One region of the Solibacillus sp. FSL W7-1324 genome, then DNA from elsewhere that is predicted to be linked to it. Evidence: riboswitches for the same ligand, from Rfam matches in the RefSeq annotation. Region 1 holds a riboswitch; the other holds the start of a gene.
The links. Region 1 has a riboswitch for FMN ahead of ribE (riboflavin synthase). Riboswitches for the same ligand answer to the same signal wherever they lie in the genome.
Positions count from the first base shown of each region.

Region 2: it holds a riboswitch for FMN, as region 1 does, so the genes downstream of both, MKY71_RS05995 (ECF transporter S component) here and ribE (riboflavin synthase) in region 1, are expected to answer to the same signal.

Region 1 covers NZ_JBBOYH010000001.1:1,913,992-1,921,529, forward strand. The annotation lists gene MKY71_RS09245 (TspO/MBR family protein) at 1-144, opposite strand, end outside; gene MKY71_RS09250 (LysE family translocator) at 264-890, opposite strand; gene MKY71_RS09255 (DUF2812 domain-containing protein) at 1,220-2,416, opposite strand; gene MKY71_RS09260 (DUF2812 domain-containing protein) at 2,583-3,761, opposite strand; gene MKY71_RS09265 (PadR family transcriptional regulator) at 3,754-4,071, opposite strand; gene ribH (6,7-dimethyl-8-ribityllumazine synthase) at 4,207-4,674, opposite strand; partial or broken gene ribB (3,4-dihydroxy-2-butanone-4-phosphate synthase) at 4,693-5,301, opposite strand; gene ribE (riboflavin synthase) at 5,316-5,951, opposite strand; FMN riboswitch at 6,073-6,208, opposite strand; FMN riboswitch at 6,308-6,444, opposite strand; gene MKY71_RS09285 (VC0807 family protein) at 6,791-7,474, shown strand; gene MKY71_RS09290 (transcription initiation factor TFIIIB) at 7,498-7,538, shown strand, end outside.
Region 2 covers NZ_JBBOYH010000001.1:1,249,948-1,257,485, forward strand. The annotation lists gene MKY71_RS05975 (response regulator transcription factor) at 1-116, shown strand, start outside; gene MKY71_RS05980 (ATP-binding protein) at 109-1,884, shown strand; gene MKY71_RS05985 (RNA polymerase sigma factor SigX) at 2,051-2,584, shown strand; gene MKY71_RS05990 (hypothetical protein) at 2,581-3,804, shown strand; FMN riboswitch at 3,909-4,083, shown strand; gene MKY71_RS05995 (ECF transporter S component) at 4,327-4,902, shown strand; gene brnQ (branched-chain amino acid transport system II carrier protein) at 5,080-6,432, shown strand; gene MKY71_RS06005 (YitT family protein) at 6,484-7,341, opposite strand.

The DNA.
Region 1 (7,538 bases):
TACATAACCTGCCGGCGTAAATAATACTTCTAATCGATCCGAAATATCTGCTGCCGTTTGACCGTTTATCGGCAGTGTATTTGATAGCACATTCACCACTATTACCGCGATCATGGCTATCCACATAGTAATATACAAACCCATCTTTCATCATCCTTTTTTCTAGAATTAGGGAACTATACCCTTTTTCAAAAAAGAATATGCGGTTTAATCGGGATTACGATTTAAATGCAATGGATTTGTACATTTCTCTGGGTTATCTATTAGGATTGTTTTTCCAATGCTAGTTTAATGCCAAAACCGATAAGAACAGCTCCGGTCAATGATTCGATTACCGATTGTGTAGCAGGTTTTTTCATGAATTCACGGATTTTGTTCAATAAGAATACATAGAGTGCAAACCAGACAAAAGTTAACACAATATAGATGATTCCCATCGTTAAAAATGGCCAAAACGGTTCTGCCCCTTTTGATAGAAATTGCGGTAAAAACGTAAGGAAAAATACCGCTACTTTAGGATTCGTAATATTTGTGACAAGGCCCTGCTTAAAATAGGAATTGCCTTTTGCTTCAATTTCCGTCATCAATTCTTCTGCATCTGTCTTTTTAGCACGGAGGCTCATCAATGTTTTGATACCCAAATAGCATAAATACGCTGCTCCGACATATTTCAGCACTGTAAATGCCACGGCTGATTTCACGATAATTGCAGACAAACCTGCAACCGCTGCGATTGTATGGACGGTTAACCCTGCACAAGAGCCGACCATCGTTTGAAACCCTCCCTTTTGTCCGTTAACAATCGTATTTTTCGTAACGATTGCTGTATCCGGACCTGGCAGTATAATCAGTAGTATACACGCAATAATAAAGAACACTACATTCTCCATTTACTCACCTTCATTTTCTGAATTTTTAAATATGTTAACACGTTGACCAGAAGGAAGCTAGAGGTTTTTTCAGTTAAATGCTTGAGCATGCTTGGTTTTTTCTATGTATGGCGGGCTAAATTTTGTAACCGTCGACTGATTTTATTAGAAGTTTTTTCGTTTTATTAGAAAACTTCTAAGGTTTATTAGCGTATTTCAACTGTTTATTTGAACATCTGAGAGACTTATTAGAACAATTGCCTTATATATTAGAAAATCGGCAACTTATTAGAAGATTTCAATCCGATATTAGATGATTTACGATTATATTAGAAATTCTGGATCTGCGCTTAGTATTCCGTAAGTAAATCCATTTTCTCGGCAGCGTTTTCTATAATAACATCCGCCCCTACCTTACCGGAGTAATCGATATACATGACAGCCTGGTCTTTAACGAAGATAAATTCTTTATTATTATCGCCAAGACGTACAAGTAATCGGTCGAATTCCTTATGCTCTTTTTCTATAAACGATTCTGCTTCATTTACATAACTATATTTTGTGATTAGGTCGTCAACTAATGGAGCAACAAGGGATTTAAAGTTTAAACGATAAACTTCCGAAGAAATACTTGGTTCATAACTGTTGTTTGGGTCAGACCATTGCCCTTTCTTTTCAATGAAATTTTCCCTCGTACTAAATTGTACAGGAGCAACTATACTCCAATTTTCCGAGTAATTATTTCCCCAATCTACTTCATCTATCATAAAAACGTCGCGCTCAAGGTTTGGCGCATTTTCAATTGTCGCTAATCTTACAAACGGTAGCGATGAATCTTCTTCCGGTAATGTAAGTGTATCCATCTGCAGTAACTGGTAAAACGGAATGAAAATCGCTATTAACGATATAGCCATAGTCATTACATACATTATTATGTTATTGCGATAAAAAATCTCCCATGGTTTATGATGATTATCATAATTTTCTTCATTCATGTCGCGTCGTATGCGTGCAATACCTATAAGCCCCATTGCCATGGAGATCAAGTAATAGAGGTTCAATAATGAGAGGACCATTGTTGTAAATATATGACCTTCAATTAATGTCAATGTTGGTGTATTTCCTGTGAACCAAATACTGCTAATTAGCCAAAAAAGGGCTATCACAGCCAATAATATAATGATGAAACTCATCAATGTTTTCTTAAATAGAGCACTTGCTATACTCAATTGCTCTTCCCGATTTATTGGCGATTCCTTTACTTTACGATCAGTCGGTGCCGCAAATACGTGGAAATTACGGTCACTCGCAATATAGTCCCAGCCGCTTTCTTCAAATAACCGAATTTTTTCATTCGATATATATTTGTTTTTTGCCAGTTCCAGCCGGTAATCCATTCGTTTGCGATCACCTTTTTTAAACTTCGCAAAATGTGTGCCTATCTCATAAAAATGAAGCCCTTGTTCAGACATATCTGAAAACCAGCTTTCATGTTCCTTGATGCGCCAATATTGGCCCGGTCTTAATCTGCGTACGATTTCTGCCATCGCTCTCCCTCCTTATATACCTGACCTAACCATAGAATAGAAGGGAAAGTTTGTAAATAATTAATTAGGACCAGGAAAGTATTTCAGCACTTCCTGATGCACTAAGAATATTCTCAGCATAAAGGCAACCCTGACCATGCAGGATTGCCTTTTACACCGCTTGGAATTAACTTTCTGCAAGCAGCACTATTTTCTGAGCTGCATTTTCCACTACTACATCCAGATCTGCATAGCCGTAATAACGTATATACATTACCACCTTACCTTTTGAAGCAACTAATTGCTTCCATTCTTCATCCTCGCGCGTAACAAGATGATCAAAGTCAGGATGTTTCCTTTCGATGAAACTTTCCCTCTCATCCCCATACGTATGCCACTCCATTAAGTCAGACAGCAATGGTTTAGCGAATGCCTGAAATGTTAAATTGTATATTTCAGAAGAAACGCTCGGTGAATAGGTCTCGCTTTCTTCCAACCACATTTCGTCCGTCTCGAACTGTACGGGTGCAAAGATACTCCAATTTGTTGAATAACGGTTTGCCCAACCGAATTCATCTGTATAATATTCATCCCGGTTCAGCTGTGGATTTTGTTCGATATCCGCTGAACGGACAAACGGCAAGTTTTCGTCATTCTTTGGAAGTGTAAAGGTATCCATTTTTTTCAGTTGATAAAATGGCATAATTAAGCCGCATACAAGAATAATCCCTATAAAGACAACCGTCAATACACCATTTTTCCGCAAACTCTTTTTCCATGGAGCGAGATGATTGATGGCTTTGCCTTCATTTAAACTTTTTTTCAATTCTTTAATCGCCAGCATTGCTTTTACCGCATTAATAACATAGTAAATATAGAGGATCGTGATGGTACTTTGCTGAACGACATATCCTTCAACCAACCGTAAAACAGGCGTTCCATCCAAAAACCACATCGCCAAAAGCATACCTAAAATCAGGGCTACTCCCAGAGAAACCCATACTAAATTAAATACGAGTTTTTTATAAAGCCGCTGCAAAGTAAATGCCTGCTCAGCAGGATCTGTATGAATTTCGGGTGCGTTTTTTTCAGCCGGCGAAGAGAAAACATGAAACCACTGATAGCTTGTAACATACTCCCAGCCGTTTTCCTCGTACAGATCTATTTGCTCATATGTAATTAACTTTTTACCTGTCACTTCAATGCGGTATTCGATTCGCTTCGGGTCACCTTTTTTAAAATGGGCTAAATTAGTTCCCATTTTATGAAGGTGGAGTCCTTGTAACGACATGTCCGAAAACCAGCTTTCGTGTTCTCCGATTCGCCAATAGTTGGTTGGTCGGATTTTACGTACCATTTTACCCATCGTTTCCCTCCTCTAATATACTGCTGTCGGAAATTAAAGATTTCAGACGTGCATATTCGTTTCTTAATGCATGCTCGCCATCTTTTGTAATTTCATATATTTTTCTTCGGCCATCATCTTTTGACAAAACAATGAGTCCGTCTTTTTGCATTCTTGACAGGACACCATATAATGTGCCGGGCCCCATTTTCAAACGGCCTTTTGATACTTCTGTAATGGATTGCATTAGCTGATAACCATGGTTTGGACGCATTAATGCCAACAGGACATAATACATTGCTTCCGTCATCGGTCCGCCATTATAAGACATATTCATTCCTCCAACTATTATGTCACGCGATATATCGTATAACATAATAATAATCTACAGGAAATAATTTGTAAACTTGTTATTGAAAGCAAAGAAAAAACCACCCCAAATTTTTGGAGTGGCGTTCAATAATCTTTATTTAAACATTTTATTCAAGTTTGCCATTTCAATTGCAGACATTGCGCTGTCATACCCTTTATTGCCTGCTTTCGTACCAGCACGTTCGATTGCCTGTTCGATATTTTCAGTTGTGACAATGCCGAAAATTACCGGAACGCCTGTGTCCAAGCCTGCTTTTGCAATTCCTTTAGCTGCTTCGTTACATACATAATCATAATGTGTTGTAGACCCACGAATGACTGTACCTAAACCGATAACGGCATCATAGTTATACGTTTCAGCCATTTTTTTTGCTACAAACGGTACTTCAAATGCACCTGGTACCCATGCTGTATCAATGTTTGCTTCATCAACACCATGTCTCTTCAGGCCATCAATTGCTCCGCTTAATAATTTATCATTTATAAATTCATTGAATCGCCCAACGACAATTCCGATTTTCAAATCTGTTCCGACTAATTGTGCTTCAAATGTTTTTCCCATTATAAATTGCTCCTTTTATACCAATACGGTAGTTAATTTTATATATTGAACTAAGTCTTCGATAGTAATAAATTTCAGGTTATGTTTTTGTGCCAGCTTTTTAAGCTGCGGCATGCGTGCCATTGAACCATCTTCGTTCATAATTTCACAGATGACCGCGACTTCATTTGAACCGCATAGCTTCGCCAGATCGACGCCTGCTTCCGTATGTCCTGGACGCTCCACCACGCCTCCCTGTTTTGCAATGAGGGGGAAAACATGGCCCGGACGGTGAAAATGCTCCGGTTTTGTTTGAGAATCCAGTAATGCTAACATCGTTTTAGAACGGTCAAATGCACTGATACCTGTTGTTGTCTGGATGTGATCGATACTTATCGTAAATGCTGTTTGATATGTATCGGTATTGCTTTGCACCATTGGATTTAGGGAAAGCCTTTCTGCAATAGCAGATGAAATTGGTGTACAAATAAGACCTCTTCCATATAGCGCCATAAAATTAATGTTTTCCGGTGTAGCGAATTCGCCTAACACAAGAAAATCTCCTTCATTTTCACGGTTCTCATCATCTGAGACAATAATAATTTCACCGTTTTTCAATGCCTGAATTGCTTCTTCAATTGTGTTCATTTATTACCACTCCTTTAAAATCCTGTTCGTTGCAAAAAGTCCATTGTAATCGTACTTTCCGTTTGATTTTGTAAATGTTTTTTTACATATTTTCCGATTAGATCTGTTTCAATGTTCACAACATCTCCCGGCTTTTTAAAGCCTAATACAGTCTGCTCAAACGTATGCGGAATTAAGGAAATGGTAATGAATGTGTCCGTCACATCAAAAATGGTAAAACTAGTGCCATCCACTGTAATTGATCCTTTTTTGATACATTCGGCAATTAATTGCTTTTCCATTGCCAGATCAATATAAACTGCATTGGCGACAGGTCTTTTACGCTGAATTGTCGCAGTTCCATCAACATGGCCCGAAACAATATGCCCGCCGAAACGACCGTTCGCCGACATTGCGCGTTCCAGATTGACCGGCATGCCTGCTGCAAGTTGCTGGAGGCTTGTTGCTTTGACAGTTTCTGGCATCACATCCGCAAAAAATACAGTCGCTGTGAATTGTTTCACTGTCAGACAGACACCGTTAACGGCAATGCTGTCCCCAAGTTGGACATCCTCTAAAATTTTGCTTGCGCGAATGGCTAGTTCCATCGCTTGTGTAGACTGGCTGATCGATTCAACCGTTCCAAGTTCTTCAATGATTCCTGTAAACATCCTGCTCACCTCTTTTTAAAATTAAAAAAGAACCCCGATAAAATTTCGGAGTTCGATGAGAGGAAAATTAAGCATCATCAAATAAGCTTTTTGAACGTAATTTTCAAAAAACTGCTGACATTGCTTCCTTCTCCCATCCAGACTATAACTGTCGGCTTTGGACTCGCACCAAATCCTGCACACAAAAAGTGGCTCACGGGCTTAGAGACTGACTCATCACCGTCGATTGGGAATTTCACCCGACCCCGAAGGAAATTATTCTTTTTAATAAAATAAAAAAATCCCGTCACAAGGCGCGACAGGAAAAGTGTATAGCAAAAAATCACATTTTAAAGTAAATTTTTAAAAATGTGTTGCCATTCCTTCTCCCATCCAGACTATAACTGTCGGCTTTGGATTTGCACCAAAATCCTGCACACAAAAAGTGGCTCACGGGCTTAGAGATTAACTCATCACCGTCGATTGGGAATTTCACCCGACCCCGAAGGAAATTATTTTATTTGAAAGTTATTGTAACATAAATATTTTAAAAAGCTAATAGTATTTTTGCACCTACTTACTTTTAGTTTCCCAATCCTTTTATCTCTATCGTAAATGAATTTAAAATTTTGAAACTTTTCCGAGAGGTAATTCGTAGAAGAATATACATAATATTACAAATTATCGAAAGGAGTTATATGTACAACACTGAAAAAATTTCGCTAAATCGTGCTATTGATAAAGCATCCTTCATTTGCTTATTAGCTTGTTTCATGTTTTTAAATTATAAAACATAGTGTCGGATAATCTTCAGTAATATAATTCATTTAACACAAGAAATCAATGTAATGGAGGCTTTTATGGCGAATAATTCACAGTCAAATAAATATTTTATCTTTTTGGAACTACTTTTCTATGCAGTCCTACCTTATGCGATATGGAAGTTTGGGCGGGAGCCATTTGGTGACTATGCCGCGATGCTGCTGTCCACCGTTCCCGGTATAATTTATACAATTTACCGCTTTGCAAAAGATCGGCAGTTTAATGTGACGGGCTTGTTTATTTTAAGCTCGATGCTTATAGGTACTACGGTTGATTTATTGGCAGGCTCAGCGGAGCAAATGATTTGGAATAATGTTTATTTAGGTCTTTTTTACACATTTATCTATGGAATATTATTTATCATTAAAAAGCCTTTTCCTTTGTATGTTGCAATTGATTTTGCCTACTTGCAAGGCTATGCAAGAAAGGACAGCAAAAATTTATTTTTCCAAAAAGGAATTTTCGGATGGTTTCAGCTGATTCAGGTTGTGTTCATAATTCGAGGGCTCGTTATGGCAGGAATTACGGTCTTTCTGCTACGGAAATACGGAATTGACAGCTATGGGGATATGCTGATTTATAAACGAGTGGCAAGTTGGGTATTTTCAGGAATTGTCATGGGGATGTTCTTTTATATTAATGTAATTGTGCAAAAATACACGTATCGAATGCAGGAAAAGCAGGAAGAGAAGCTGACAGAACAAGATGTTGTTGCCGAGTAATTAATTTCGAAAGGATGATAGAGATGACATCGATCGCCAAAGTAAATGAATGCCCTAAATGTGG
Region 2 (7,538 bases), 660 kb from region 1:
TGGATACACATGTTAAACGCCTGCGTGAAAAGCTGAACCGTGTTTCTGAAAATGCAGCAAAAATGATTGTGACGGTTTGGGGAGTCGGCTATAAGTTCGAGGTCGTAAATGATTAGAATAGCAACAAGTATTGTCGGGAAGCTATGGGTAACCATTTTGCTTCTCGTTTCATTTGTCCTGTTTATTTTCACAATTTTCATGTTGGAGTTTCTTGAAAACTATCATAACGAGCAGTCCGAGGCTTCTTTAAGACAAACAGCCGCAGCTATAGCGAGTATTATCGATGAGGAAGAAATCGATGATAAGCAGTTTGCCATCATTTCGGAGCTATTGACGGAAACGACAAACGTACTTATCGCCAAAAATGCTGATGAAATATTGTATGCAAGACAAGAAGGCATCAATAAAGAAGAAATTCAGCAAAAAGTCATTAGCAGTGAAGCATTTGAAGAAGTGTATGCATCATCAGAGCCGATCGTAAAGGAACTGACGCTGCCTTCAAACCGGGAAGAAGAGAGCAGTACCGACTATATTGTGCTGGGTTTCCCGCTGAAAAGTGTAGAGGATCTTCATGGGGCAGTCTTTATTTATAAAAATCCAGATGCATTACACCAGACGAGCAATGAAACAACAAAAATTGTTGTTTTAGCAGCGGCTATTGCGTTTATATTGACGACAATTTTTGCATTTTTCCTTTCTTCTAAAATCACGCTTCCATTGCGTAAAATGAGAGAGCATGCATTTGAATTGGCAAAGGGCCGCTTCGATTCTAAAATTGAAACAAAGCAAAATGATGAAATTGGCCAGCTTGCTGTTGCGTTCAATCAGATGGGCCGTCAATTGAAGCATCATCTGGAAGTAATCAATCAGGAAAAGGAACAGTTATCAAGCATTTTAACATCGATGACCGATTCTGTTATTACATTTAACCGTGATAAAACAATTTTAGTGAGCAATCCTCCTGCAGAGCGACTCTTGCAAAAATGGTTCGTTGAAAATGGATTGGATAGCTCGAAGCCCATTCCGGATGAACTTTATCAAATGCTTGACCATGTGTTGAGTTTCGAAGATCAGCTGGATGAAGAGTTTGAAATGGGCAAATCTTATTACAGTATCACGATCAGTCCTCTTTACAGCAGAGATTCCATTCGTGGTGCTGTCGCTGTTATTCGTGATAAAACAGAAGAAACGAAATTGGAAAAGCTGAAATCAGATTTTATCGCCAATGTTTCACATGAGCTCCGGACACCAATTGCAATGCTTCAAGGCTATTCTGAAGCGATTATTGATGGAGTTGTGACAACAGAAGAAGAACGGACTGATATGATCAGGGTCATATACGATGAATCACAGCGTATGAGTCGCCTCGTAACAGATTTACTTGACCTGGCGCGGATGGAATCTGGGCATATGAGCTTGTATAAGGAAGACGTTCCATTAGTGGCGGTTATTGAACGCATGACTCATAAGTTTGACCAGACAGCGAAAGAAAAACATGTGCAGCTGCATATTGAAACGAACTTTTCGGACGAAACGCTTATTTCGATTGATGAGGACCGTATCGAGCAAGTGTTAACGAACTTGATTGACAATGCGATTCGCCATACACCTGCAGATGGATCCGTAACCGTTTCGATAGAAAATGAGCAAAACTACGCTAAAATTCAAATCAAGGATACGGGGCAGGGCATTCCGCAAGATGATTTACCGTATGTATTCGAACGATTTTATAAAGCGGATAAAGCACGTACACGTTCAAAAGGCGGAACAGGCTTAGGTTTGGCCATTACAAAAAACATTGTGGAAGCGCATAACGGCAGAATATTGGTTGATAGCGTGGAACAGCAAGGAACAACCTTTACATTTTACTTGCCATTACCTTGATAAAAATAGGGTAATGGAATTATGTTAGTCTTAAAAAGTTTATCATTTTGAATTGTTCAAAGTGATAAACTTTTCTTTTTAACTGACTAGATCGTTTGGAAGCGGATGATTAGTTGTAACTTTTTTGATTCGAAAACGACAAATTACGTGAATGGAGGTGGGATGGGTGCAGCAATCCATTTTCCATCGATTATACGATACGTATCATCAGGATGTTTTTAATTTCTTATTTTACTTAGTAAAAAACCGTTCCGCAGCTGAGGATCTTGCCCATGAAGTATACGTTCGTGTATTGAAATCATACGACCGTTTCGAAGGGAAAAGCTCGGAAAAGACTTGGCTGTTTTCTATAGCGAAAAATGTGGCGATCGACTATTTCAGAAAAAAGCAAGTTCGTGATAAGCATGCATTTACAGCGTTTGATTGGGAGACAGAGCAACTTGTAAGCCCGGTCCCTTCACCTGAACAATTTACCGAATTAAATGATCAGCTCCATCAATTACTGGTAGCGTTGGAGGAATGTTCAGGTGATCAGAAAATGGTTATTATCATGCGGTTCATTCAGGAACTTTCAATTCAGGAAACAGCGGAAATATTAGGGTGGACGACCGGAAAGGTTAAGACGACACAGCACCGTGCTTTAAAGAATTTGCGGCTGTTATTGGAAGCGCAAGAAGGAAGGGAGGCGAATCCATTATGAAAAAGGAGCATTGGGATGAAAAAGAGATTGAGCTTTTTCTGAAAAAAGCACCGAAAGTAACCGATCATCGTTCAAAAGATGAGGTATTCAATCGTTTAATGGATGAAGGAGCATTTAATGAAGATCCGCCTCAACTGCAGCCAAACAATCAAAAAGGTATTCGATGGGCACCATTGTTCGTTTCCATTGCATCCATATTTATTATTGTTTTGATCAGTGCGCAATTTATAGGTAATAATGAGTCGGTTTCTATGCAAAATGAAACATTCGATCTTGCCGATCCGGAAACCGAAGAGAATATGACAATGAGCGCAAAAGAAGATGCATCTACCCAAACTGAACGCTCAATGATTAATAGTTTCTCAACGGAAGCACAGCCAGAGCGGACTTTAGTTTATGAAAACGAGCTGGAGGGCAACACATTATTTACAATTGGTCTTGCAGGGGACGATGCGGAAAGTGTACCTGTAAGCATATTGATTCCAAATGAAGTTGTTGCTGAAAAAACGGGTAAAGAGAATCCGACGTTGCTGGAACTTTATAACACATTCAGTCCTCTGCTTGATGAACAGTCAATGGGCTTTAATGAATACCATCCGTATAAAGGGGAATTGCGTGAGGAAGGGGATAAGCTTGTCCATATGTTGCCGGAAGATCACCAATATGATGCGGGAACAGCGTCCTTATCGAATTATCTAGGGTCCCTTATTGATACTTTCAGTGATGCATATACGGAAGTGGAAATAGAAAATATGGCCGGAACACCAATTTACTTTGACCATATTGGTGATGTTAATGAGCCGTTTTTATTAAATGACGAGAATGCTCAATATAATTATTTTATGTATCAGATGCGGAATGGCGCGGTATATTTAAGTCCGAATTTCCGAATGAGCTTTACAGATGTGCAAGAAGCGATCAAAAATATGACGGTGGAAGCAAATGATATATACAGAACGGTCATCTTGCCTGGTGTTTATTTAAAAGTTGAAGAAGCAGATGCAATCGTTACGATCACATTCGAAGAACCTTTAAACCTGGAGAATTATGAACCTGCTCAAGCAATGCGAATGATTGAAGGATTAATCATGACAGCGGCAAGTTTTGATAAACAGGTAAAGTTTGAAAATATCGTACAGGAACAATGGGGCGGTTTTGACTTCTCAAAACCAGTAGAGAAGCCGGTTGCGGCAAACCGTATCCATTATGAATTTCAATAATTCAAATAATTTTACTAGGAATTGTAAGCAATGGGCTTTACAATTCCTTTTTTTTATATATAATAATAGTTATAGCAAGGTAATTGCTACATAATTTCATATTGATTCATCTTCGGGGCAGGGTGTAACTCCCGACCGGCGGTAATAAAAGTTGTAACCTCTGACCATTTACTTGGAGGAAGTTATGTCAAACTTTTCGAGCCCGCGAGCCACTTTTTGTGTGCAGGATTTGGTGCAATTCCAAAGCCGACAGTATAGTCTGGATGGGAGAAGGTGAAGGTACGGTCGTCATTTTTTGAAAATGCCGTGCTTTGCAGTATTTATTTCTAATTCCTTATTTGTTAACGGAATATTTTTCGTATACCAAAAAACAGGAATGGCTGCAGATGCACAGATGGACCCTTTATTTAAGTGTGCCTATTTCTCCCTTATGCTCTAGTTTAGCATAAGGGTTTTTTCATGAAATGATTTGATACGTCCTTTCTTCTTGCGAGATGGAATCAGCAAAGAGGAGAGATTTATATGCAAAAAAGAAGTTTAAAGTTACGATCATTCGTAACAATCGCAATGCTAAGTGGGGTTTCATTTGTACTAATGTTGTTAAACTTCCCACTACCATGGTTCCCGGTATTCTTACAAATTGATTTCAGTGATGTGCCAGCATTGATTGCGGCAATTACGATGGGACCTGTTGCAGGTATCCTAGTTGAACTTGTTAAAAATGTGCTTGACTGGATTTACACAGGGGCTCCTGAAGGAATTCCGGTAGGTCATATGGCAAACTTCGCTACAGGTGTATTATTCATTTTACCAGCTTACTATATTTATAAAAAATTCCCTTCTGCAAAAGGGTTAATGACAGGCTTAGTTGTTTCTACAGTTGTAATGTCACTTGGAATGGCGGCATTAAACTATGTGGCGTTCTTACCGCTGTACACGTACTTACTAGGCTTCGAATATAATATGTACGAAACGATCGTGTTAGGTATTTTACCGTTTAATATTGTTAAAGGGATTATGATGTTTGTAGTTGTGACGATGCTTTACCGTACAATGCGTGTATGGATTGAAAATCAGCGCAGACAATATTTAGCTTAATTAAATAATAAATTATGGAGCGATGTCGTAAAAGTGTTAACTTTATGACATCGCTCCTTTTATATTTACTATTACTATTGTCATTCTGTTATAGTGCTGATATGATATGGTACATTGTTAAGAAAATTTGGACGTTTCATTATAACACCATGAAATGACATCTTAGGAGAGAATATGATGGACAAAAAAATACCATTTTCAACCTATGCAGTAATCGGAACGATGCTGTTTGGTATGTTTTTTGGAGCGGGAAATTTAATATTTCCGATTCAAATGGGGCAATTGGCAGGAACGAATTATTGGTTTGCGCTAATTGGCTTTTTAGTTACGGCAATTGGTTTGCCGTTTTTAGGAATTCTGGCAATCGGATTGTCGGGAAGTAATGGATTGCGTGATTTGGCAAGTAAAGTACATCCGGTGTTTGGATTGTTTTTTGCATTGGCTTTATATTTAACGATCGGACCGTTTTTTGCAATTCCGCGTACAGCAACAGTACCGTTTGTTGTTGGATTTGAACCGTTTATCGATCCTTCACAAGCGACATTGTGGCTTGCGGTATTCAGCTTTATATTCTTCGCGATTGTTTTTTACTTTTCGTTAAATCCGGCGAAAATAATGGACATTATAGGGAAGTACTTAACACCGGCATTTTTAATCTTTTTATTTGTATTAATCGGAATTAGTCTGTTTTCACCGATGGGTAAATTCGTGGAACCTGCCGGAGCCTATATTAACGAGGCGTTTATGACTGGTTTCAAAGAAGGTTATAACACAATGGATGCACTTGCTTCACTTGCGTTCGGTATTGTAGTCATCCATGCGATAAAGCGTACTGGTATTACAGATAAAAAAGAAATTGCAAAAGCGACTTGGAAATCGGGTATTTTTGCAATGGCATTAATGATGCTAATATACGGTCTGATTGCTTACATGGGAGCATCAAGTGTGACCGCAATTGGTACATTTGAAAATGGCGGGCAAATTTTTGCGGCTGTTGCTGATCATTACTTCGGCTCATACGGTGCGATTTTGTTGGCAATTATTATTGTACTTGCCTGTTTGAAAACGAGTATTGGGCTCATCACTTCGTGTAGTGAATTTTTCCATGAAGTGTTTCCGAAGGTCAGCTACAAAACATTTGTAGTGGTGCTATGTGTTGTATCGTTTATCATTGCGAACTTTGGGTTAACGAATATTATTACATATGCAATTCCTGTATTGATGTTCCTTTATCCACTGGCGATAGTGTTGATCATATTGGCGCTTGCAGGACCACTATTCCATTATAAAAAGCCTGTATTTGCGGGAGCCATTTTACTCGTATTCTTTATTAGTATAATTGATGGATACAATGCATTGATCGGTAGTGTACCGGCATTTGAAGTAAGTTTGTTGTCATCTATTTCAACGATTTATGCGGACTACTTGCCGCTTTATTCAATTGGCTTAGGATGGATTGTACCGGCTGTAGTTGGGGCGGTTATCGGATTATGTATTCCGAATCGCAGCGGTGAAGTAAATACGAATTAAAAAATGGGTGTGTAAGAGGAAAAATTTCCTTTTACACACCCGTTTTCTGTTTTAGTGGATATTTTGCTTTTTGAAGTTTCCGCCTTTAACTTCGACTACTTCGTACACCGTCACAAAGGCATTCGGATCGATTTCACGAATGATTCCTTTTATTTTGCTTTCCTCCATTCGGTTAATTACGCAAGTGATTTCTTGGAACTCCTGATGCGAGTAAGCACCGTATACCGTATTGAATGTGGCGCTTCGTCCTAAGCGGTCCCGGATCGTTTCGACCATTTTAAGTGGCTCGTTCGTAATAATTTTGTATGTTTTAGAGCCGCTTAGTCCTTCTTCTACAATTATGATAACTTTCGATGCAATATAGTACGCAATTGCTGATAGCAAGGCACCTTTGAATCCGAAAACAAACGAAACGATAATGAAAACGAAAAAGTTTAAAAATAGAATGAGATCACTTGTACCAAAAGGGAGTTTTCTGGAAAGTAACACAGCAAGCATGTCTATCCCGTCGAGAGCCCCACCATTGCGGAGTGCTAAACCCATACCGATACCTAAAATGATCCCCCCTACAACTGTAATAAGCAATGCATCACCAGTAATGATTGTTGGTACATGGTGCATAAGCGAAGTACCGATTGCTAATGATGCAATCCCGATAACAGAATTGATAGCAAATGTTTTTCCGATTTGTTTATATCCTAAATAAATAAACGGGATGTTTAGTAAGGCGATCAGCAGGCCTAATGATATTGGCGTTAGCTGAGAAATAACGATACTAATCCCCGTGATTCCGCCATCCGATACGTTATTTGGTATTAATACCGCTTCTAATCCATAAGCGGCGATTAAACCGCCAATAATAACAATGATTTTTTGTCCGATTGACTTTGCGATGTCTTGCTTCGACATAAAATTCCCCCTCAATTTGCATGGTAATAATTATACATGAATTTTAGCTCGATTACTTTTCAGCGGGTAAATTAACCGATTATTTTGCAAAAAAAGTTAAATAAGAAACTAAGTGAGTTTTTGGTATTGGAATTTTACGTCATTTCATTATAAATTATGTCCAGAAAGTTGACATGGATTAAAAAACCAATACAGGA